3 regions of the Methylomonas sp. PHL2-19 genome follow, and region 1 is predicted to be linked to each of the others. Evidence: riboswitches for the same ligand, from Rfam matches in the RefSeq annotation. Region 1 holds a riboswitch; each other region holds the start of a gene.
The links. Region 1 has a riboswitch for cyclic di-GMP ahead of ACR02O_RS07665 (hypothetical protein). Riboswitches for the same ligand answer to the same signal wherever they lie in the genome.
Positions count from the first base shown of each region.

Region 2: another riboswitch for cyclic di-GMP. It lies ahead of ACR02O_RS10670 (hypothetical protein); the one in region 1 lies ahead of ACR02O_RS07665 (hypothetical protein).
Region 3: another riboswitch for cyclic di-GMP. It lies ahead of ACR02O_RS10690 (filamentous hemagglutinin family protein); the one in region 1 lies ahead of ACR02O_RS07665 (hypothetical protein).

Region 1 covers NZ_CP196839.1:1,594,424-1,602,276, forward strand. Annotated here, with positions in the region: gene radA (DNA repair protein RadA) at 1-249, shown strand, start outside; gene ACR02O_RS07655 (tetratricopeptide repeat-containing sulfotransferase family protein) at 291-1,943, shown strand; gene ACR02O_RS07660 (hypothetical protein) at 2,139-2,906, opposite strand; gene ACR02O_RS07665 (hypothetical protein) at 3,006-4,118, opposite strand; cyclic di-GMP riboswitch class I at 4,219-4,303, opposite strand; gene ACR02O_RS07670 (hypothetical protein) at 4,475-4,615, shown strand; gene ACR02O_RS07675 (hypothetical protein) at 4,681-4,956, shown strand; gene ACR02O_RS07680 (ATP-binding protein) at 5,223-6,596, shown strand; gene ACR02O_RS07685 (response regulator transcription factor) at 6,574-7,122, shown strand; tRNA gene ACR02O_RS07690 (tRNA-Lys) at 7,224-7,299, shown strand; gene ACR02O_RS07695 (ParD-like family protein) at 7,735-7,853, shown strand, end outside.
Region 2 covers NZ_CP196839.1:2,271,514-2,279,366, forward strand. Annotated here, with positions in the region: gene gspF (type II secretion system inner membrane protein GspF) at 1-95, shown strand, start outside; gene gspG (type II secretion system major pseudopilin GspG) at 192-623, shown strand; gene gspH (type II secretion system minor pseudopilin GspH) at 608-1,150, shown strand; gene gspI (type II secretion system minor pseudopilin GspI) at 1,147-1,524, shown strand; gene gspJ (type II secretion system minor pseudopilin GspJ) at 1,514-2,092, shown strand; gene gspK (type II secretion system minor pseudopilin GspK) at 2,089-3,009, shown strand; gene gspL (type II secretion system protein GspL) at 3,002-4,195, shown strand; gene ACR02O_RS10665 (type II secretion system protein M) at 4,176-4,691, shown strand; cyclic di-GMP riboswitch class I at 5,391-5,469, shown strand; gene ACR02O_RS10670 (hypothetical protein) at 5,509-6,300, shown strand; gene ACR02O_RS10675 (hypothetical protein) at 6,401-7,853, shown strand, end outside.
Region 3 covers NZ_CP196839.1:2,281,765-2,289,617, forward strand. Annotated here, with positions in the region: gene ACR02O_RS10685 (IS110 family RNA-guided transposase) at 1-863, shown strand, start outside; cyclic di-GMP riboswitch class I at 1,301-1,379, shown strand; gene ACR02O_RS10690 (filamentous hemagglutinin family protein) at 1,424-7,853, shown strand, end outside.

The sequences.
Region 1 (7,853 bases):
ATAGGCGTGGTGTCCAGTCTGCGTGATCGCATCATTCCTTACGACACTGTGTTCTTCGGTGAGGTGGGTTTGAATGGCGAAATTCGTCCGGTGGCCAACGGCCATGCTCGGCTCAACGAGGCGGCCAAGCATGGTTTCAAAAAGGCGATTATTCCTAAGAGCAACAAACCCAAGGATCCGGTGAAAAACTTGCAAATCCATGCAGTCAGTAACATTCAAGAAGCGCTGGCCGTGCTGGCGGATTTATAATTGCTGCCCATAATCAATGCCAAACTTCGTCAGGGAACGATATGAAAAATACAGCAGCCGTCAACGGTAAATTTGGCCGTAACGATCCGTGCCCATGCGGCAGCGGCAAGAAATACAAAGCCTGTTGTTTAAAGCAAGCCGAGGCGGCGGCGAGGCCGGTTCAACCCAGTGTGGACGACGCCTTAAAACAAGCCTGGCAAGCCGTGGCGCGGCGCGATATGGCGGGTACGTTGCATGGGTTTCGGCAAGTGTTAGCGATCCAACCCAATCATGCAGAAGCACTGGCCGGATTGGGACAGGCTTTGTGTTGGCAGCAGCAGCGCCGGGAAGGCTTAGCCTATCTACAGCAGGCCGCTCTTCAACTGGAAATCGACGCTCAGCAAACCTGCAATATCCGTTTTATGCTGGAACTGGCCGAGCAATTGCATCACTGGGGCGATCTGGATACCGCGCTGAAATTAACCGAATTGGCGGTCAAACTGGAACCTGAGAACCCTGCCGCGCTGAATAATCGCGCCCTGTATTTGACAAGGGTTAATCGATTCGAAGAGGCTTTGCCTTTTGCCAGCAAGGTTTGCGAGTTACGTCCGGATGATCCGGCCTGCAATAATATGCTGGCGGTGCTGGAAGCGCATTTAAACCGTTTGCCGGCAGCCAAGCAGCGCTTTCAGGCTGTGATAGCCGCCAATCGCAATATGCAGCAGACCGCACGCGCCTGGCAGGAGTTGGTTGGCGTGCTGGATAAATTGGAAGAATACGATGCATCGTTTGCGGCTTGCCAGCAAGCTAAGGCTTTGTATAAGCAATTACCTGAACTCAGCTCACTTGACGCCGGACAGGTATTTCGTGCGATTCAACGTAACAAGCAGGGCTTTGATCAGGCGTTACTGCATCGATGGGCTCTCAGCGACTTTGCCGATAACTTGCCGGCCCCGACGTTTCTGCTGGGCTTTTTGAGGTCCGGCACGACGTTGACCGAGCAAGTGCTGGCGGCGCATCCCGAGGTGTTTACCTCCGATGAAAATGATCTGATTCATGGTTTGATCCAAGAGCTGCAAAGGTTGAGCGGTGTGCGAGAAGACATCCCGGCCGCCCTCCGCCAGCTTGGTCTGGATGATGTCCGAAAGTTGCGCGCTTACTATTGGCGGCGGGTTAGCGAAGAATATGGCGCGGGTGCCTTGAATAAATGTTTTATCGATAAAGTAGCGCTGAACAGTATCGATATTGGCCTGATTAGCAGCCTATTTCCGGAGGCCAGGATTATCTTTGCGCTACGCGATCCGCGCGATGTGTGTTTGAGTTGCTTCCAGCAGGCGTTTAAGCCGTCTAGCGTGACAGTCAATCTACTGAGCTGGGAAGGTGTGGCCAAGCAATATGCGGCCGTAATGGATCTGTGGCTTTACATTAAACCGATGATGCAGCCGCGTTATATGGAATTGCGTTACGAGGACACGGTCAACGATTTCGAAACCAGTTTTCGCCGGGTGTTTACCTTATTGGATTTGGAATGGGTGGCCGAAGTTAGCGCGTTTCATGAGAAGGCTAAGGGCCGTTACATTGCCACGCCGAGTTTTGCCGCTGTCGCTCAGCCGATTTATTCGCGCTCGGTGGCGCGTTGGCAGCACTATGAAAAGTTTTACGAACCCGTATTACCGATTTTAGCGTCGTATATCGATGCGTTCGGTTACGAATGAAGCGAATGGGCAGGGTTGTTCAAGCTTTTTGATCAAGTAGACTACGATCAAACGGATGTAAAAATGGAGCTTCCGTGCCCCCGGTCATCCTTGACCGAAACCGATCCAATTTCTTGCTGATTAACCCGGCCCTTGATCACACTGGTAATTAAGGGCGCCGGGTTAAAAATCAGCTTTAAGTGACATAGATACGTCTCAGACGTTTTCTGTGGTTTTGCGTTTGCCGAAACCGACTAAGCCCGCCATCGCGCTACCGAACAGCCAAACCGCACCCGGCACGGGTACTGGTGATGCGGCGGCGGAGATGGTAGCGGTATAGGCCAGATTGGCGCCGCCTACCGTGCCGTCGTAACCACCCAAAATCAGTGTGTAAGTACCGGCAGTCAGGAAACGGGTCAGCGTCGCGCTGGCGGTGGTGCCTTGAGTGGCTGCGAAGGCCCAGGCGTTTGCGTCAACCAAAGCCAGCGTTGTGCCAAGTGGGCTGGCAGCCATGGGATTCAGAGCACCGTTGTTCAGGTATTCTTGATGACGACTGCTGCTACCCGCGGTATCCCAGCCGCTCCACAAACCAAAAGCCGGGCGCAGATTGGAGCCGTCCGACGATACGGTGATAGTCACTTCTGCGTCGGCATGCAGTTCAAACAAACCGTAATCGGCGGTATGCCCCCAGTTTGTCGCGCCGTCTTTATAAGCTTTGGCGCCCATGCCTATGCCGTGGCCGCTGGCGGTTTGCGAGTTGGCAACGCCGCCGTCATTGTGGATCATCGCTACCCAGGTGGCGGGCAAATTGCCAATATAGCCTGGATCGCCGGCCGACCATGGGCCTGCGGCAGAACCGTCTGGTAAGGGATCTCCGGAAGCTAAATTGTAGGTTATGTGAGCGCTAGCCATGCCGCTGATTGACATTAACGCGCCCATGGCGCCGGCTAATGCTAGTTTCTTAAAGGTTAAGTTTGCAGTCATTTTGGATCTCTATCGAATTAAATATATGAGCTAAAACCTGTTGTTAAACAGCGCTTGGTGAGGGGATTGCCGTTGTTTGGCGGCAACCCCGCTGGGTAATTAAGCCGCTAGTGCTTGTTTGCGGCGGCCGAAACCGATCAAGCCGGCCATCGCGCTGCCGAACAGCCAGACTGCGCCTGGAACAGGCACTGCCGAAGTGGTAACCAGTACGTCGTAGGTTACGCCATCGAGCGCGCCGCCACCGTGCGCGCCGACCACCAAGGTATAAAAGCCATTGGTGTGCAGCCCGGGTGTGCCTGTGGCATTCCACTCGGCTTGGTCGAACACAAACGAGTAGAACAAGGTGTCGGAAGTGCTGCTCATGCTGGCTGTCCAGATAGCTTCGCCCAAGCTTGAGCCTTGCAGGCCCGTTTCGCCGATTGTGGCAGCTGCGTTACGGTCAGATGTGGAACTGCTGTCCACATTGCGATACAGGGCCACGTCCAATAAGCCGTTAAATTGGCTGTAATCGGCGTCGTTTTTCACGGTAATGGTGGTTTTGATATTGCCCGCGCTGGCGCAGTTAGCGCTTGCTGTGTTTGCGCCGCAGCTAATATGAATCAAGCCGTAGTCCAGTCCCAGGCCGGTTGATGCCGAATTGCCTGCTACCGCTAAGTAAGGATGGTCGCCATCAGCTGGCAGATCGGCCATGATGGTGCCCCAGGTGGCGGCGTTGGTGCCGCCGTTTTTGTCCGAGTAAGCTTTCCACAAGCTACCGATAGTATTGGTGCCGAAACTAGGGTTTGAGTTAATAAGATTTGCTGTCAGTGCGCCATCGTTGTCTGTAGCGCTGGAGCCCGTATGTAATTCGCGTTTGGTGAAACCTGTAGCTGTTGTATGCTGACCTGAATACCACATATAGGGCAGGTTGCCTGCTACTTCTGTGGCTGTCTCAGCCGCGGTACCTGTGCCCGGAATTAAGGTGTTAGCGTTTAAGTCGCCGACCGTATAAACGTTGGTACCGTTAGCGACTCTATTGGTGCCGTTGGAGTTTGCAGATACACCGTCTGTGCCGTTGATGCTGTTGGCTATGCCGAAGCCGATAGCGGAGTTACCGGAGGCTACTGTGCCCGCGCCGGTCAGGTTGTAGTAAGAGTGCGCGAACGCTTGGCTGGAAACAGCCGCCAGGCCAGTTGTCAAAATAGCTGCTATAGCCGTTTTATGAAAGATCATGATCGTCCTCTTTTGTTATTGGAATTAAAGGTAACAGCGAAACTGACAAAACTTGACCAACAGCAGCGAGCCAAACTTTGCCCTCGCCCATGGCGCGCATGGGGGCAATCCGGCCTTCTTTAAATCGTTTTTTAAGAACCGTGATTTTCCGGCCCCGCCTCACGACGGGTGTGGCAAAGCTTGCTTTCAGAGATTTGCTCATTCCGCCAGCGGCAGACATGGCAGGGATAGAGACCTACTAACCGCTTTTCGGAAAGCAAACCACGAAGCAAGTACACTAGTTACAGCGAATAGCGGGCCAACTTAATAAAATATATAAATATCATTGTATTGCTGCTTATTTTGCCTGGGATGGCATGAGTGAGCTGCTGGCGAAATTCAGCGAAATAGCGCATGCGCTTATTTTAAATAACACAGTTCAATTGTTGGGAGATAATCCCCGCTTGGTGGTGAAGTTTGTTTTGGTGGATTTGATCAGGAATTTCTTTCTTTTCTAGTCGTTTATTGTTAGGTTGTTGCGCCGCTCATTGGGTTGGCACGAGATTTTTCAGTGGAGAGATGTATGCAAAAAACCGATAAAACCCCGCTGTGGGTGTTCCTGGCCCTGTCGAGTATAGAAACCCGCAAAGGCGCGTTACTGTTGATCTGGAGTAGTATTGTTTTTACTCTTTACTGTGTGCCTTGGTCGCTCTATTTCGATGGCAATGGCTGGGTTGCCAAATTATTTTTGATCGACGATTGGGAATGGTTTGCGATGATGCTGCCTATGACGTTTTGGTACTGGCTGAGCATGAGGTGGGTGGATAAAAACGGCGGCTGGCGTTTGGCTGGTGCGTGATATGCCGCACTATTTTTTGGGACATGATTCGTCAGATCGTGACGCTTGTTCCTAAAAGATTAGCTCGTAGATTGTCGTTCGATCTTTTAAGTGGCTAGCCTAATTCCTTATTTGCCATGGCATGTAGCGGTTGGAGTGAAGGTTGCTATCAAAAATCGATTGAATACTTAGGTGGCCGCCATCCAGGTTTGGTCGGCTTTCCACCTTCTTAAGCAAGCGGCGGTAGTATCTAGCGGCGATGCGTTCTTCAATTTAGTGTTGTTTCTATGCTTTCACACATTCTGCCCAAAGCCGAAATATCCATTCGCGAAAACCTGCGGTGGTTATACATTCTTAGAAATTTGATGCTGTTTGCCGTTACGGTGGCGGTGTTTATTGCAGTGAACGGCCTGGGTATTAATTTGCCGCAAAACCAGCTGTGGCTGGCGATTTTTGCGATTTCCATACTTAATCTTTACACCTGGCTACGGCTGAGGACGCCGGAAGAAGTTACCGAGCACGAGATTTTTTCGCAAATATGCATGGACGTGTTGGCGTTGGCCTATCTGCTTTATCTGACCGGCGGCGCGTCAAACCCGATCATTTGGGTGTTTCTGCTGCCTTTGATTGTAACTGCCATCATGCTGCCGCAGGCTTATGCCTGGAATATGGTGATCATTACCTCCTGCGTGTATACGGTATTGATTGCCTACAACGTACCCTTGCCGGCTGTCGAGCCGCACATGGCCCATCCGGCGATGACGGAGATGACGCCGGAAATGAGCCTGCAAATGCATTTGATGAACGACAGGCGTTATTTCAATCTGCATGTATTCGGTATGTGGTTTGGTTTTGTGTTTAGCGCCGGCTTAGTCGCTTTTTTTGTGGTCGAACTGTCCAAGACCTTGAAAGAGCGGGAGCGTAATTTAGCGGATGCCCGCGAGAGTGCGCTACGCGACGAGCGCGTGGTGTCCCTAGGCACCTTGGCAGCCAGCGCCGCGCATGATATGGGTACGCCGCTGGGCACGATCGCCATTTTGACGCATGAGATGGCGGAAGAGCTGTCGGCGCATCGCTATCCGGATCTGCATCAGAAACTGGTAATTGTTCAACAGCAGATTGATCGCTGCAAACAAGCCTTGTCGGTGATGTCGGCCTCCGCCGGCGAGATGCGGGCGGAATCCGGCAAGGTGATGCTGGTGAGCGAATATATCGATGAAGTATTAGGCCAGTGGCGCACGCATAAAGCCGCCACCAGGCTCAAGCTATTTATTTCGCCGAATGTGGATATGGAAGCGCGCGTGATTGCGGAACGTACTGTGACTCACTCCATCATTAATATCCTAAATAACGCTGCCGAGGCATCGCCGGTCGATGCGGGCATCGAGTTTCATGTGGAATGGGATGAAGCAACGCTAAACTTGAAAATCCGGGATTTCGGTCCAGGCTTGCCGGCTGAATTTATCGAGTTTGCCGGGCACCAACCGGTCAAGAGCAATAAGCAAGGCATGGGAGTTGGCTTGTTTTTGACTTATACCACTATCAAGCGACTCGGCGGTAAAATACAGTTCAGTAATTTAGAGTCGGGCGGTGCTTGCGTTGAAATCAGTTTGCCGCTTTTAGCTAAGGAGAGTATGCATGAATCAATTACCTATGGATAAACCCAATTTATTGCTTGTCGATGATGACGTCACCTTTTGTTCGGTGTTGAAGCCGGCACTGGAAAAGCGTAATTTTCAAGTGACTGTCGCCAATGATGTCGATACGGCAATGAAACTGGCGGAACAAACCGAGCCTGAATACGCGGTAATCGACTTGCGGATCGGTTTTGACTCCGGTTTGGAAATGGTCAAGAAATTGATTTCTTTAGATGACAATACCCAAATCGTCATGCTGACCGGTTTCGCCAGTATCGCCACCGCTGTGGAGGCTATCAAATTGGGCGCGATTCATTATCTGACCAAGCCGGCCAACGCTGATGAGATTGTCAGTGCTTTGTACAAGAACGAAGGCGATGCCTCGGTAGCCATCAGTGACAATCCGCTATCGGTAAAGCGCTTGGAGTGGGAGCACTTGCAAAAGGTGCTGATGCAGCACGACGGTAACATCTCAGCCGCCGCCAGAGCATTGAATATGCACAGAAGAACCTTGCAAAGAAAGCTGGAAAAACGGCCGGTAAAAGAGTAGGCGACCAGCACTATTTAGGAAGTGAAGATATTATTTTGTATTTATTACAAGTAATCGTTGCAAAACTAATATTTCTGAGTATAATGGGCGGCTCATTCAGGGGGTCGTTAGCTCAGCCGGTAGAGCACCGCACTTTTAATGCGATGGTCGTGCGTTCGAATCGCACACGACCCACCATCGAATGACTAGGAAAAACAAGCAGTTATCGTTAGTTCGATACCTGCTTTTTTTATGCCTGAAATTTGCCTTGCGTGAATTTTGCGTGACTTGATTTCACGCATCACCGGCTCAATTCGTCCGCATGACACACTAGCCGTATTAATTAGCTCCTGCTTATAACGCCAGATTGGATTGAGGGCGTTAGCCAAAAAAACACGTTGCAGCATTGTGTGCTCACGGTTACCCGCACATACCGGTAACACGTGCCAAGAAGTCAGGTTCCACCTTTCCAGAGCGGTGCGGGCAAAAAGAGTGAGCCTTAACCCCTTGCTCAATGACCGGATCGGCTACGGTAGACCGGATAGCTTGAACGCTAAACATCCTTTGCAGACTCTTGTGAATATTGCCACATTGATATACGATATATATACGTTTCGTATATTTGAGGTAAATATGGGTATCGTTAAAATCAGTGACGAACTACATGAAGAGATTCGGAAAGCCAGTAGCACGATGGTTCGTTCGATCAATTCCCAGGCTGAGTTTTGGATAAAAATCGGCATGCTCGCCGA
Region 2 (7,853 bases), 680 kb from region 1:
AGCCTGCCTTGATTTTGTTCATGGGTCTGGTGGTGCTGACCATCGTATTGGCGATTCTGTTACCGATATTTGAAATGAACCAATTGATTAGATAGCGGTTTTGTCATACGCCTGTCACGTTGGCTTTCTAATCTTCTCCCCGTTGTCCCGCAGGCAGGGACCTGTTTAAACCAATCCGACTTTAAACCGTTATGAGCAATAAAAAACAGCAAGGCTTTACCCTGATCGAAGTGATGATCGTGGTGGTGATTTTGGGCATCTTGGCGTCCATCGTCGTCCCTAAAATCATGGGCAGACCGGACGAGGCTCGGGCCACGCGCACCTTGCAAGACATCAGAGCCATCAGCGCCGCACTGGACTTGTACAGACTGGATAACTTCAGCTACCCCACCACCGACCAAGGCCTGGAAGCTTTGGTGCATAAACCCGCCAATCTGCCGGCCGGCGCGCATTGGAAGCAGGGCGGCTATCTGGATCAACTGCCAGTCGACGCTTGGGGCAAAGCGTATTTTTATATGCAGCCCGGCGCGCACGGCGAATTTGATTTGTATTCCTTCGGCGCCGACGGTGTGGAAGGCGGCAGCGAAGCCGGCGCGGACATCACCAATTGGGCGCAAAAATAAGTCAGGTTGAGGGCGTGAAGGTTCGCGGCTTTACGCTGATCGAGCTATTGATTGCTATGGTCCTGATCGGCGTGATGAGCAGCATGGCGATGCTGGCGATGGGCAATGCTGATCACAGCCAGCAGCAACAATTGGAAATTCAGCGGCTGGCGAAATTGCTGGAGCTGGCTGAGCAGGAAGCGATGATACGCGGCGACAGTATCGGTCTGGAATTGGTCGGTCAAGGGTATAGGTTTCTGTCGCCGACCCAAGGCAAGTGGCGGCCGGAGAATACTGATGCGGTCTTCAGACAACGGGATTTGCCAGCCGGTATGACCTTGGCATTGACCCTGGATGAAAAGCCGGTGTACCTGACTAAGCACTTTGGCAGCAAAGTGCATCCAGAGCCGCAGATTGTATTTACCCCGGACGGGGCCTCCGACGCATTTAAAATTGCCTTGGATTTAGCAAAAAGCGATCTCCGGTTTTGGCTGAGCAATACGGCGGACGAGGGCTTGGCCATTTCCAGCGCCGCTCTCAAGCCATGAAATACCCCGGCGACGGCGGTTTTACGCTGTTGGAGGTGCTGATTGCCTTGGCCCTGTTAGTCATCCTAATGGCCGGCTTGATCAAAATTACCGCCGATAACACCAAGAACCTTTGGTATCTGGAAAACAAAACCATAGCGGCGACGATAGCTGCCAATCGTGCGGTGCAATTGCGTCTGGATACCGAAAAGCCGGAGAACCAGGACGGCTGGGAAACCATGGCCGGGCGGCGTTGGTATTGGCAAGCCAAGCGCGGCGTGACGCCGAGTCTCGGCGGCACGGTCTGGGATTATCGGATTGAAGTGTTTCTGGAAGGCGATAAGTCGGCTTATGCCGGTCTGCTTAGTTATGTTCCGGCCGGCCATGCACAATAGCGCCAGTCGAGGCTTCACCTTGTTGGAAATCCTGATCGCAATGGCCGTGTTCGCGATCATGGCGGCGATGGCTTACGCCGGTTTGGGTGCTGTTTTGGACGCCAGAGCCGGTACCGAACAGCGCTCGTCCAGCATCGCCGCGTTGCAGCAAACCTTGTATTTGCTGAACGAAGATTTAGCCCAGGCTTTGCCGCGCTCGATTCGGGACGAATTGGGTAGCGAGCAGCCGGCATTTTCCGGCGGTAATGGCGAGGATTTGCTGACTTTAACCCGCAGCGTGCCGGAATGGTCGGCGTTGTCGATGCGAAGTGATCTGCAGCGTGTCAGTTATCGTCTGGAAAACGGCAGTTTGTACCGGCAGGTCTGGACCGTGTTGGATCGCACTCAGCAGACGCAATTTCGCCGGAAAAAGTTGCTGGATGTTAATGCGCTTGAATTGCGCTTTTACGGCAGCGACTGGACTACGCATTGGCCGGCAGACGGCAGCGGATTACCCAAAGCGGTGGAAGCTAATTTTAACTTGGCCGGCTTGGGTGACATTCGCCGGCTGTTTCTGGTGCGGGAATGAGGTCGCTAGATCAGAATCAACGAGGGATCGCGTTGATCACGGTGATGCTGATACTGGCTATCGCCACGGTCGCGGTTGTGTCCATGTCCAGCGCGCGGCAGCTGGATATTCGCCGCACTGAAAATCAACTGCGCAGCATGCAAGCCTGGGAATATGCGTATGGCTTGGAAAGCTGGGCGATTGGCCGGCTGTCGGGTGATGTCGATGGTGTGGATGATACCTGGTCCAAACCGCTGGCAACGACCGTGGTGGCTGGCGGCACGATGCAAGCCGGCATTGAGGATTTGCAAGGCCGTATAAATCTGAACAACTTATTGGTCGAGGGCAAAGTATCCGTGCCCGATGTAAAACGCCTGGAACGCTTGTTGGCGCAGCTAAAGCTGAAAACCGAGCTGGTGCAGGCAATCACGGATTGGATCGATGCAGATATGGACGCTGGCTATCCGCACGGTGCGGAAGACGACACCTATACCCGATCTAAGCCCGGCTACCGCGCCGCGAACCGGCAATTTGCAGATGTCAGCGAGTTATTGCTGGTACAAGGCATGACGCGCGAGATTTATTCGAAATTATTGCCGTATGTGTATGTGGTCGACGGCTACGCGCCGCTGAATATCAATACCGCCAGCGCCATGGTGTTGCGCTGTTTGGCGGACGACATCAGCGCCGATCAGGCGGCATCCATCTTCAGAGCCAGAGGCAAGCCTTTCGAAAAAGTCGCCGAGTTTTTAAAGGACGAGGCGGTTGCCGATGCCGGCATCGGTAAATACGGCTTGGGTGTCAGTTCGCAAAACTTTTTACTACAAGGGCAAATCGATATGGGCAAAACCCATTTGCAGTTTGAATCGCAATTGCAGCGCGATAGTGGTGGCGCGCAAGTGGTGAAGCGCCAGCGCCAGGGCTTGGCGCATGGCTGAAAAACTGCTGGTCAGATTCATCGCAGGGTCTGCCGACAACCTGGAATGGTTGAGTCTAGCCGGGCCGGATAGCCAGCCGGCATCCGGCACAATCGCCGAGTTGGCAGCGGCCGCGCAGGGTAAGTCCGTGCTGCTGTTATTGCCGGCTGCCTCGGTGTTGTTATTGGAAATCGAGCTGGCCGTTAAGACCACCGCGCAACTGAAAAAGGCTTTGCCGTTTGCCTTGGAAGATTTACTGGCCGAGGACGTGGAAAATTATCATCTGGTTTGGTTAAAGCAGGACCGGGATAAACTCGCCGTGGCGGCGATTACGCACGACACATTAGCGGCGCGGCTTACTCCGTTTCGCGAAGCCGGTTTAGAGCTGGCAGCTGCGTATCCGGAAACCTTATGCCTGCCGTATCAGCCTGGACAAACGACTTTGTTGCTCGAAGAAAGCAACGCAATTTTGCGCAGCGCTGCTTATTTGGGCGGCGGCGTGGATACGCAATTTCTGCCGCAACTGCTGGAAAAAGCCCGTGCCGAAGGTGCTGATTTTCAGACTTTATTGATATGCAAAGCCAGCGAAGACCGCAAGCTGCCTGACGGTTTGGCAAATACCTGTTTGGAAACAGTCATAACAAGGCCTTTGCCATTCATGGCGAGCGCTGTCGAATTGTTACCGGCAGAGCTGAATGTGTTGAGCGGTGCCTATGCCGTCACCAGTCGAAAGGTAGGCCGCTGGCAACAGTGGCTGCCTGCAGCAATTATTTTGGGTGCAGCTTTGGCGGTGCAGAGCTACGCCGTATTGCATACCTACTGGCAACAGCAAGCCGAGCTGAGCGAGTGGGAAGCTAAAACCCAAGCGCTGTTCAAACAAAGCTTTCCCGAGGTGAAACGCATCGTCAATGTCAAAGCCCAAGCCGAGCAACAATTGGCGCAGCTCAGAAAACAACACGATGTCATCGGTAGCGGTTTCATGCGCTTGCTTTACCGGTCCGGCTTGGTATTAAAAGACACGCCGGCCGTGCATTTGCAAAAACTCAATTTCCTGAACGGCGGTTTGCAGTTGCATGTAGTTGCCGATGACATAGGCCAGCTGGAGCAATTCAAACAACAACTGCAAACCAGCATGCAGGTGAAACTTCAATCCGCCGATAGCGGCGCAAACGGCGTGGAGGCGCAACTTGAGATTCGCGAAAAATGACATAGCGCAGCGTTTTGCCGAATTAACGCCCAGAGAGCGAGTACTGGCGCTGGGCGGTTTATTGGTCGTACTGGTGTATGGCGCATACCTGCTGTTTTACCAACCAATTGCTGAACAAAGCCGCTTGCTGAACCTAAAAATCCAGGCGCAACAGCAAATCTATAGCTATTTACAACAAGTCGGCAACGAAGCGGCGGCTTTGCGGCAACAAGCCGCGGTTGATACGCCGGCAGTGGATGGCGGTAATCAATCGCCGCTGGCGTTAGTCGATTTCAGCAGCCAACAGCTGGATATAAAACCGGCGATCAAACATCTGTCACCGGAAGGCGAGGACAAAGTCAGCGTCTGGCTGGAAAATCTGGCCTTCGACCGACTGATGTCATGGTTGACAATTTTGGAAACCAAACACCGCTTGCAAGTGCTGCAAATCGATGTGGAAAAACCGGCCGATGCGGACGGTATCGTTAACGCCAAAGTCTTGTTGGGCGTTGTTTAGCCCGCCTTCATATTAGCCTGGCCTTTAACGTCCGTCGCTCCCGCGCAGGCGGGAGCCCAGTGTTCCCAATCGATTGGTGAAGCGGTCGCAAGGCGTTTGCTTGTCGGGGAATGCCGTGTTCAGCGCACGCAGAGTTCGAAGCTTGCCATCCATGGCACCGGACGCCCTTATCCCGGCGGCATGACGGACTTTTTGGGTTTAACTAACTTGCTCAATAGTCAGCAAGGCCCTTGCCGTCGAGAGCTAGCGGCCACTAATACCTAGGCTACGCCGAAAATAGCTTTATTTGATTCCCGCATCCCAAGCTTCTCCCGGAGGGAGAAGGGGGTTCTTCCTTAACTGAATCGCACTGATGCGACCCCCGCAAACAGAATCTTAGATTTCATCGCTCCCTCCCGCCTAGGTCATCCGCTGAATTTTCGTGTTAGCGGCCGGCTTTGTAATACAGATGTATTACATGTCACGTTAATTTAACAATGCTGTAACCGAAACGCCGCTATTGCTCTGGAATAATTCGCGCCAAGTTGAGGGGTTGAGGAACGGCCGTTCAGCAAAGATTCGGGAGCAACTAGGGAACACGGACGGCACGAACAAGGAGCGGCGAAGGAAGAGGATAGGGAGGAGGCTAGGCGGAACATGGTCGCGGGGGCAACAAAGCGGCGCTGTCAGGATGTTAGATGGTGTCGAGTGCAATCTAAAGCGTGTAAAAGCCAAACTCGTTGTGAAGCGGGGACGGAAAGTCACGGGTCTTGCAGGTCAAGACGGCTGGGCTGTCACCTTATGTCATTAATCGAAATTTAAACATGAGGTTTTAAAAATGAAATTGTCTAAAAAATTGTTGGCAGTTGCAGTATTGGCAGCGGCCGCTTCAGGCGCCGCGGAAGCGCGTATCCAAGCTATCGGCGATGCAACAGCAGACGGTAGTGAGTTTTTGTTTAACCTGGTTAACTACACAGCACAAAACTCTTACACGCTGGATTTGGGCATCACTGTTGAACAATTTTTGGCTAATCCTAGCCAACCATTGTCATTCACACTGAGCGACAACAACTTCCAATCGTTCGCTGCTGCTTACACTGCCGGCAACAACGTTACTTGGGGTGTTTCTGGTGGTCATGGTGTATTGAATGAATTGACCGACTTAGCTAAATTTGGTTTTTACACCACTTCTGTAGTGCCTTCACCATCCAGCATCGACGCGAACGCTCCAGACATTAGCAACACGATGGGTAAATGGAATGATTTGGTCAGCTATATCCAAACTCAAGATGCTAACAGCAACAACTTGAGTACCTTCAAAACTGTCGGCCAGCAAGGATACACAGCTGTTTACGGTAACGATTTCCAAACTGCCTTGCCATTTACCGCGCAAGGTCAGTTAGGCACAGCATTGTCTTTTGTTCGCGAAAGAGCCAATGCCGATGACTTCGACACCGGCGAATTAGTCACTTTCCCAGGCGTATGGAATTTCGCAATCAACGGCAACGTCGGTTCTTTGACCTATACCGCTGCGCCTGCTGCTGTGCCACTACCTGCTGCGGTTTGGATGTTCGGCGCCGGTCTGATGGGTGTACTGCGCGCCACTCGTCGTAAATCGCTGGCGGTTTAATTCCGTAAGCGGCTTGAGCCGGCCGGATTCTGTTTTGCTGGTTCCCCCTTCATGAACGGGTCGGCTCACACTTTAAATTTAATCCATTGAGAGATATACAATGAAAAAGCAATTATTGTCTGCTGCTATCGCAGTGGCTTCTCTGGCAGGTTTTTCGCAAGGCGCATCCGCGCATGCGCCAAGCGTTACGCCGGATATCGAAATCTTCATGTCCGGCGCTAGCGCGCAAGACAAAGCCCTGGCTGCCTTGTTTGTGAACTTGTGCGACGCCGGTACTTTGGATGTATTTAAAGATAACGGTACAGCGGGTTCCGAAGGTAAAAACCATAGTGCTTATTTCTGCACACTGAACTCTACTAACGTACCCGGCCTGACCGTCAACGGTTCTGCGGCAACCACGGCTAAAGTCCTGTTCCACAAACGTTCTGCCGGCGGTTCTGCGCAAGGCGTTAACCCGCTGATCGACGGCGTGGCGATTGCGGCGATGCGTATCGACAACGGTAACTGCACGCAACAAGGCGCGACCAACACTTGGTTTTGCAACGCCAGCGGCGCTAACCTGACCAACGTGCTGTCCGATGCCGGTATTTCCGATGTCGAGCCAAAATTGTTCGTCGGTCCTAACAAACCTTCAAACGCCAGTGCAGTTGATCCAGTAGCTGCCGACGCGGCTCTGAACGTAGTACCTGCTGCGGCCTTGGTATTTGGCGTGCCGGTTTCCGATAACTTGTATGTGGCTTTACAAAGAGCGCAAAACCTGTTGGCCGGTTTTGGCGGCAGCTGCGCACCGGGCGATTACACCGAAGCTTGTATGCCTAGCTTGAGCAAACAACAAGTGGCTGAGTTGATCTCCGGTCAAATCAAAAGATGGTCCGAGTTTAAAGTAAACGGCACGGCCTTAACCAGCTTGACTGCCGGTTTGACTTACACCGATTCCGACGGCACTGTCAGAAACGTAACCCCTAACGATACTAAAGTGCATTTTTGCAAACGTATCGACGGTTCCGGTACCGGCGCGCAACAGTACGTTAAATTCCTAAACAACCCTTGCAGCACGGCCGGTTTGAATCCTGACTGGGTAGGTTCTTCTTTGGCCGGTCCTGTGAAGCACGAAATTAGTGGTTCCGGCGATATGGAATTGTGTCTGGAAGACTTTGCCGACGGCGAAGCGGTGGCTAAACAAATCACCACGACTAACCCTGACGTGTTCAACACCGCGGTTAATACTGCCGGTAACAGAGGCTGGGCCATCGGTCAACAAAGCTTGGAAAACAATGCTACGCATGCCAAGCATTACCGCTTTATTAAAGTGGACGGTGTAGCACCGACTCTGGAACAAGCCTTCAGAGGCAAGTATATGGATTGGGTTGAGCAAACCTTCCAATGGCGTAAAGGTATCAGCGCGGATAAATCTACCGTCATCGCTAAAATCGCTGCCGATGCGGCTTCACCAACCATTCTGGCTACCGAGTTGAACATTGGTTTTGTTCACCCCTTCGGTCAATCAGGTTATCTGGCTATCGGTAACGGCAACAACTTCACCGACACCTTGA
Region 3 (7,853 bases), 690 kb from region 1:
AATTACCCGGCATCAAGGTCTGTCTGGAAGCCACCGGTATTTACCATTTCGATCTTGCTATTGCGCTACACGACGTCGGTGTACCTGTGATGGTGGTCAATCCCAAGGCTTCGCATCACTTCGCTAAGGTATTGATGAAAAACAGTAAAACCGACGCCGTCGATGCCAACACCTTGGCCGAATATGTCGAGCGCATGGATTTCGTCGCCTGGACTCGTCCTTCGAATCAAGCGCTGGCTTTGCGCGGCTATGCTCGCCGTATCGACGCGCTAACCGGTCAGAAGGCCGCCGCGAAAAATCATCTACATGCGCTGAGTGCGACCGAGGAAACGCCGAAGGCCCTACTACGCGATGCCAAATTGGCGATTAGTCAGCTGGAAAAACGCATCGATACGTTGGCTGGCGAGGCGCTGGCGTTGATCGACCAGCATCCGGAACTGCAACGAATATTCGACCTGTTGACCGGCATCAAAGGCATTGCCCAAACCAGCGCCATTGCCTTGATGGGCGAACTACTGCTATTGCCGCCCAACCTGTCGCATCGCGAATGGGTCAAGTTTGCCGGACTCGATCCCAAGGCCTTTGAGTCGGGCAAAAGCGTACACAAGAAAATGCGGCTATCCAAGGCCGGTAACCGGCATATTCGTTCGGCGTTGTATATGCCGGCCTTGAGTGCCAAACAGCACGATCCGCATGTGCGAGCGTATTTCCAGCATTTGATCGACAACGGCAAGAAACCTTTGCAAGCCGTCTGCGCCGTCATGCGTAAATTACTGCATGCGATCCATGGCATGTTGAAGCACGATCAGCCGTTCGATAACACACGGTTTTATGCCATCCCTGAATCCATCATCGCCGAGTAAAAAATGATGAAATTTGTTGCTTTTGAACAGAGTATCTACGCGGACCCTTAAGAATTAACGGTATTGCCTTCCGGGCAAGGCGTGTTTACGACAGCCTGCTGAGGGAAAAGGCACTATCAGTGGCTCCCTAGAGGGTCTCTAAAAAACTCGTCATTCTCGCGTATGCGGGAGCCGCAGACCGCGCAGCGAATCCAGGTTGTGGATTTCTCTGGGCAGCCGCTTTTGCGGGCAATACGATTATTTTAGATTATAGGTTTCGCTTAATAATATTACATATTTATTACAAAGCTATTTCATGTAATAAATATGTAATATTTTATATTGCCTTGATACTACTTTTGTACAGTTATTATGCAATGGTTTTAAATTAGTATTTATTCAGCATTTTATGCTTATTAAGGTAGTTAAAAGTTATTTTTATAATTTTTACCATTTTATTTAAATATTGCTAAACCCGTTGCGAAGCGGGGGCGGAAAGCCGCGGGTCTTGTCAGTCAAGACAGCCGGGTTGCCAACCGATTTTTTATGCGGTTGTTTCTTCGATTGGCACAGGCGATATTATGACTAATAGACAACAGCACCAGCATGACGACGCGGTATTTTTCAGATTAAATCCCATTGCGGCTTGCGTAAAGTCGGCAGTCGCCGGCAGTATGCTGATCGCTTTTGTCTCGCCGGTCTGCGCCGAATTACCGGTGCCCAGCGCGGTTTGGGCCAGCATGGGCGGCGCCAGTCGTTCCGTCATCGGCAATAATATGACCATTAATCAGGAAACCGACCGGGTTATTCTGAATTGGGATAAATTCAACGTCAGTGCCGAGAGTTCCGTCGAGTTCAAACAGCCTAGCGCCAGTGCCATCGCGCTGAATAAAATCGTCGATCCCAGCAAAAATCCCAGCCAGATTTTGGGCTCGGTGACTGCCAACGGCCAGATATATCTGGTCAATAAAAATGGTTTCGTGTTCGGTAGGGATTCCGTGGTCAATGCCCGCGGTTTGGTGGCTTCGACGATGGATGTCAGTTTCGAAAAAACCTTTGATAAAGAAACCATCGGCACTGTCTCCAAGGATGGTCGCGCTGCTTTTCAAGGCTCCGGCGATGTTTATCAAAAAAACGATGACGGCAGTTTTCGGCTGGATGCCAATGGTCAAAAAATCCCCATCGAGATCAAAGTGGAAAGCGGGGCGCGGCTCCAGTCCAGCGAGGGCGGCCGCATCCTGGTGATTGCCCCGAGCATCATGAACAAAGGCGATGTGGAATCGCCCGGCGGCCAGGTGATCATGGCGGCGGCGACCGACAAGGTGTATTTGCAGGAAGCACCCACCGCCGATAAAAGAACCAATAACGATGTGCGTGGATTGCTGGTGGAAGTCGAGACCGGCGGTAAAGTGGAAAACTTGGGTAACATCGCCGCCAATCGCGGTAACGTCACCTTGATGGGTTTTGCCGTCAATCAAAGCGGCAAGGTGTCGGCAACGACTTCCACCAACGTCAACGGCACTATCCGCCTGTTGGCTAGGGAAGGTTTTACGACCAAAGCCGAAGGCGGCGAGACGATGATAGCCGCCAAGGCCACCACCCGCACGACGGACAAAGGCGATGGCTTGGGCCGTTCCGCACAAGTGACTTTGGGTGAAGGCAGCACCACCGAGATTTTGCCGGAGGTGGAATACATAGAGGAAACGCAGACCCTGGAATCCGGCGAATCCGTCAAGGTGTTGGTGGAAAAAACCGCCGTATCCGGTCAGAACCAGACGCCATCTCGGGTCGAGATTATGGCCGATAAAGTGCATCTGCAAGCGGGTTCGCAGATCAATGCCCCCTTCGGCAATGTTTCAATCACCGCGACCAAATCGCCGTTAAATCCAGTTGCCAACAACAGTATTAAAAACGATAGCCGGATCCTGATCGATGCCGGCGCGAAAATCGATGTATCCGGCACCGACAACGTCATTCGCACCATGGAAAGCAATGTCCTGGAAGTGGAGCTGCGTAACTTTGAATTGAAAGACGCGCCGTTGCAAAAGACCGGGATATTAAAAGGTAAGACTGTCCTGGTGGACATCCGTGAAGGCACGCCGCTCACGGACATTGAGCCCACCGTGGCAGGGATTGGTCGCACGGTCGCCGAACGGATGGCGAAAGGCGGCGAGATAGCGCTGAACTCCGAAGGCGATGTCATCTTGGAAAAAGGCGCGGTTCTGGACTTTTCCGGTGGTGAGATTACCTATCTGGATGGCTTTATTACCACCAGTAAACTGCTAGCTAATGGCCGCTTGGTGGATATTAGCGAAGCCGATCCTTTGGTGCCTTATGAGGCGATTTATGGCGAGGTGGTCAAAAAATACCAGAAATGGGGTATCACCAAAGTCTGGAAAATCGACGGGCCGTTTACGCTGGCGCGTTTCGAACCGGGTTATGTGGAAGGCCAGGACGCCGGCAGCCTGATGATTCGAGCCAACAACGCCATTTTAGACGGCGACCTGCTGGGTAAAACCACCAACGGCAGGCGGCAACGGACGCTGGCCGAGCAGGCCAAAGGCAGCCGTCTGACGGTCGATACCGCGTTTACCCTGACTAATGCCCAGGCATTGATTTTTTCCGCCGGTGTACAAAACAGCATCAATGTGGATATCGACGAGGCCTTGCCGGTCGGCAATGACGGTTTGGCTATGGCCTTGGCTGTGGATGCCAACAAGCTGATTGAAGGCGGTGTGCGCAATGCGGTGTTTAAAACCAACGCTAAAATCAGCGTTGCCGATAATGCGACCTTGCGCTTGGCCGCCGGCGGTAATCTGACTTTACAAGGCGGCGCGGTTGACGTGCGCGGCAATATCGTCGGTGCCGGCGCCACGGTAAAACTGGAAACCGCCCGAAACAACGTACCGGGAATGCAAGGCGAGATTAATCTTGCTTCCGGCGCCACGATAGATTTGCGCGGGGAATGGGTGAATGACTTCGCCCAACCCGGAAATTTGGACGGCAAGACGGTGGCGATAGACGGCGGTAGCTTTATTGCCAAGGCCATGGGTAATGGCGGCGGCGTGAATTTGCGGGCCGGCAGCTTGATCGACATCAGCGCCGGGGCTTGGTTGCACGAAGACCGCAGGCTGGAAGCCGGTAAGGCGCAAAGAAACACCGGCGAGGGTGATACTTTTAAAGAGGGCGGTATTGTGTTGGTCGCCGAGCCCGCCATAGACAAGGCCGGCGCCAACGTGTTGCTGGACGGTGTCATGCACGCTTATGCCATGCAACAAGGCGGCGGCTTTACAGTAAAAGCCAATGCGGTAGCCATTCGCCGGGAAGAGACGCCTAGCATAGGCGATGGCGGCGTGCAGCCTTTGCAAATCGCTACTACGTTTTTCGGCGAAGGCGGCTTTGCCGAGTTCGATATCGGCGCAAATCTGAACGGATTGACGGTGGACGACGGCGCCAATATCCAGCTGCGCCAACAGAACAGAGTACTAAACAACACCTATCTGGAGCAGGCTAACGCCGACGGTATCGAAGCATTCTCGGATTTGACGACTTTGTTGCCGGAGCTGCGCGCACCCAGCAAATTGATCTTGCGATCCGATCATGCCGCCGGGATTAATGCCAACAGCAATTTGCTGGTGGCTGCCAGCGCGACGATTAACGCCGACGATTTAAGCAGCGTTACGCTGGAGTCCGATTCGTCCCTGGTCATGGACGGTCGAATCGTCGCGCCCGGCGGTACTGTGACACTGAAACTCATTCCCGATCAAAGCGAAGTAGACCCGCTATACCGGCGGGATCAAGGTATTTGGTTAGGGAGTACTGCCGGCATCGACGTGGCGGGCGGTAGCCAAATCACCGTGGACGGCTTGGACCGGCGTATAGGCAAGGTCTTCGACGGCGGTAAGGTAATCGTCGATGCGCAACGCGGCTTTTTTGCTTCCCAGGCTGGCTCTTTGATTAATATTTCCGGTAGCCAAGACATCCTGGATTTACCGGTTAATAGTCCCGCGGCGATAGGCGCGAGTTTTGCCGCCACGCTAGTAGGTTCGCATGCCGGCAGCATCAATATTACTGCCGCCGAAGGCGCGTTTCTGGACGGCGATATGCAAGCCGTGGGGGGCGCAGCGCCCGGCACCTCGGGCGGTAAATTGTCGGTGTTTTTGAACGTAGACAATCGTGCCGATCCGGATGCAGAAAACTCCATCTTTCCGCGCGCGCAGCGCATTTTGAAAATCTCCCAGGAACGGAATGTACCGTTTTCCGCCGTTTTTTCTAAACCCGGCGATTCATTACCCAAGAAAGATTCGCCCGGTGATCGGCTGACCGGCATCGGCTATCTGGCTGCCGAGCAGATTAGCGAGGGCGGTTTTAGCTCTCTGGATCTGGCCGTATCCGGAGAGAAGGGTGAGATTCGTTTTACTGGCGACGTCGATCTGCAACTGAATAACGCTATTGCTTTGGATGCAGTCAATTTCGGTTGGGAGCGGAAATCCGCCGCTGATACCGGTAATGTGCAAATCAGTGCTACTACTGCGACTTTGGGGTCGGATAGCTATCGCGCGCCGCTAGTAAAAGCCAGCAACGGGGATGGCCGATTGGCGGTTAATGCCGATTTAATCGATTTGGTCGGTGGCTCGGTAACGACCGGTTTTAATACGGTTGATCTTGCCGCCGCTGGCGATATTCGCCTGAAAGGGATACGGATCGACAGTAAGGAACTGGATTTTGTCGGCGAATTTAAAACCTTTTCCAAGCTTAATTTAACTGCGGCGCAGGTTTATCCCACCTCCTTGACCGAGTTTACCTTGGCGGTTGCCGGCGATCCGAACGGCACGGTGACTTTCAACAAAAGCGGTCATGCAACGCCGGTGCTGTCGGCCTTGGGCAGTTTGACCGTGCAAGCACCTAATATTGTCCAAAACGGCGTGCTGACCGCGCCATTGGGTGAGATCGTTTTGGAAGCGACAAAATCGGTGACCTTCGGCGCCGAAAGTATTACGTCGGTCTCGGCTAAGGGGCAAATCATCCCGTTAGGCGTCACCCAGGGCGGCTTGGAATGGCTGTTGCCCTTGGCCGGCACCGGCAACAATCTTAACGTGGTCAACCCCGATCTGAAACCGGCGGATATTCAAAATAAGCGGAAGTTTGAAAGCCCCGAGAAGAAAATAACCGTTAAAGCCGCGCAAATCCTTCGGGAAGACGGTGCGTTGGTGGATTTATCCGGCGGCGGCGATTTATTAGGCTTCGAATTTATTCCCGGTGATGGCGGTTCGGTAGATGTTCTTGATACTGATCAGCGCTTTGCGGTCGTGCCGGGTATGTCCGGTTATTCGCCGTTCGACCCCAAATCGTTTCCAGAATCCGGCCTGAAAACCGGCGACAGCATTTACATCGGTGCCGGTAGCGGCCTTGCCGCGGGCTACTATGCATTGTTGCCGGCTCGGTATGCCTTGCTGCCGAATGCCTTTTTGGTGTCGCCGGTCGCCGGCAGCGCCAATGCCATTCCCGGCACCAGTAGAACCCGGGTCGATGGCGCAGCTGTCGTCACCGGCTACCGCAGCGTTGCCGGAACAGACATCCGTGATCAGTATTGGTCCGAGTATGTGGTCGAAGCCGGCAGCATTGCTAAAACTCGTAGCGAATACAACATCAGCTCGGCCAACCAATTTTTCGCGGATAGAGCGGTAACCAAAGAAGAGGCGATTCCGCGTCTGCCGCAAGATGCCGGACAATTGGTGCTAAACGCCAAAACCCGTCTGGAGCTACCCACCGTGGTGGCCGATGTGGTCGAGGGCGGACGTGGCGGCTTGGTAGACATCGTAGCGGATAAATTGGCCTTGGGCACAACCGCCGCCACCGACGATGTTGAATTGTTGGTGAGCGACCTGGATAAGTTTAGAGTGGATAGCTTGTTGCTGGGGGCGGTGAGAAGCTTTGACGCGACGACCGGCCACACCAAGCTGGATGTCATTGCCAAGTCAGTGACGCTAGCCCAAAACACGACCTTGAAAGCGCCGGAGGCCTTGCTGGCTGCCAGCGAAACCGTCACGCTTGAACAGGGCGCCAAAATCGAAGCCAGCGGCGCGGTTGCGGATACCGATGGCGATACGGTGCTGGAGCTGAACGGCGACGGCACCTTACTGCGCGCATCGGCGGGCAAACAAGCAACGATCAACCGAACCGGCGCCAAGGGCTTGAAAGGCGATCTGAATATAAATGCCGGCGCGGTCATTTCGGCCGGCGCGGGTTCGGTGGCGCTGGACTCGACACGGCGAACCAAAATGGCCGGCGAATTGAATCTGGCCGGCGGCTCCTTGTACCTGGGCGCGGAGACCATCAATCTCGGCGAGACCACCGGCGTAGCGAACGGCCTGTCGCTGGATAATACTCAGCTCGCGCACTTGGCCGTTGACGAGCTGGTGTTGAGCAGCCGGGGTATGGTCAATTTGTACGGCGAGTTATTGCAAACTGATGCGCTTGGTCAGCCTTTTCAATTCGGTGATCTACGCATTGATGCCTTGGGTCTGGCCGGCAAAGCCAATGCCGGGAAAACTCTGTCTTTGAATGCGAAAACCCTGAGTATTGCCAATAGCAAGTCTACGGGCAGTGTTTTGGCGGGCGACGGCAGCGGGGTATTGAATATCAATGTGCAACAGCTGCTGCTGGACCAAGGTAAATTCCAGCTGTCCGGTTTTAGCGCAGTTAATGTGAATGCCGGCGAGCGCATGACGGGCAAGGGCGACAGTACCTTGACCGTATTGGCCGACTTGAGCGTGAACACACCGTTTGTCAGTGCCGAGAACGGCGCTAAAACCATCATCAGTGCTGGCGGCCATAACTTGTCGCTCACGGGTGGCAGCCAGTTGCTAACCGCTTCTACCCAAGGCATAGCTGCGCAATTACTGTTGGAAGCCGATAGCATTGGTTTGAATACGGCCTTGTTGTATCAAACCGGTAACGTGTCCATGAACGCTTTGCAAGGTAATGTGACCTTAGGCGGGAATGCTTTGA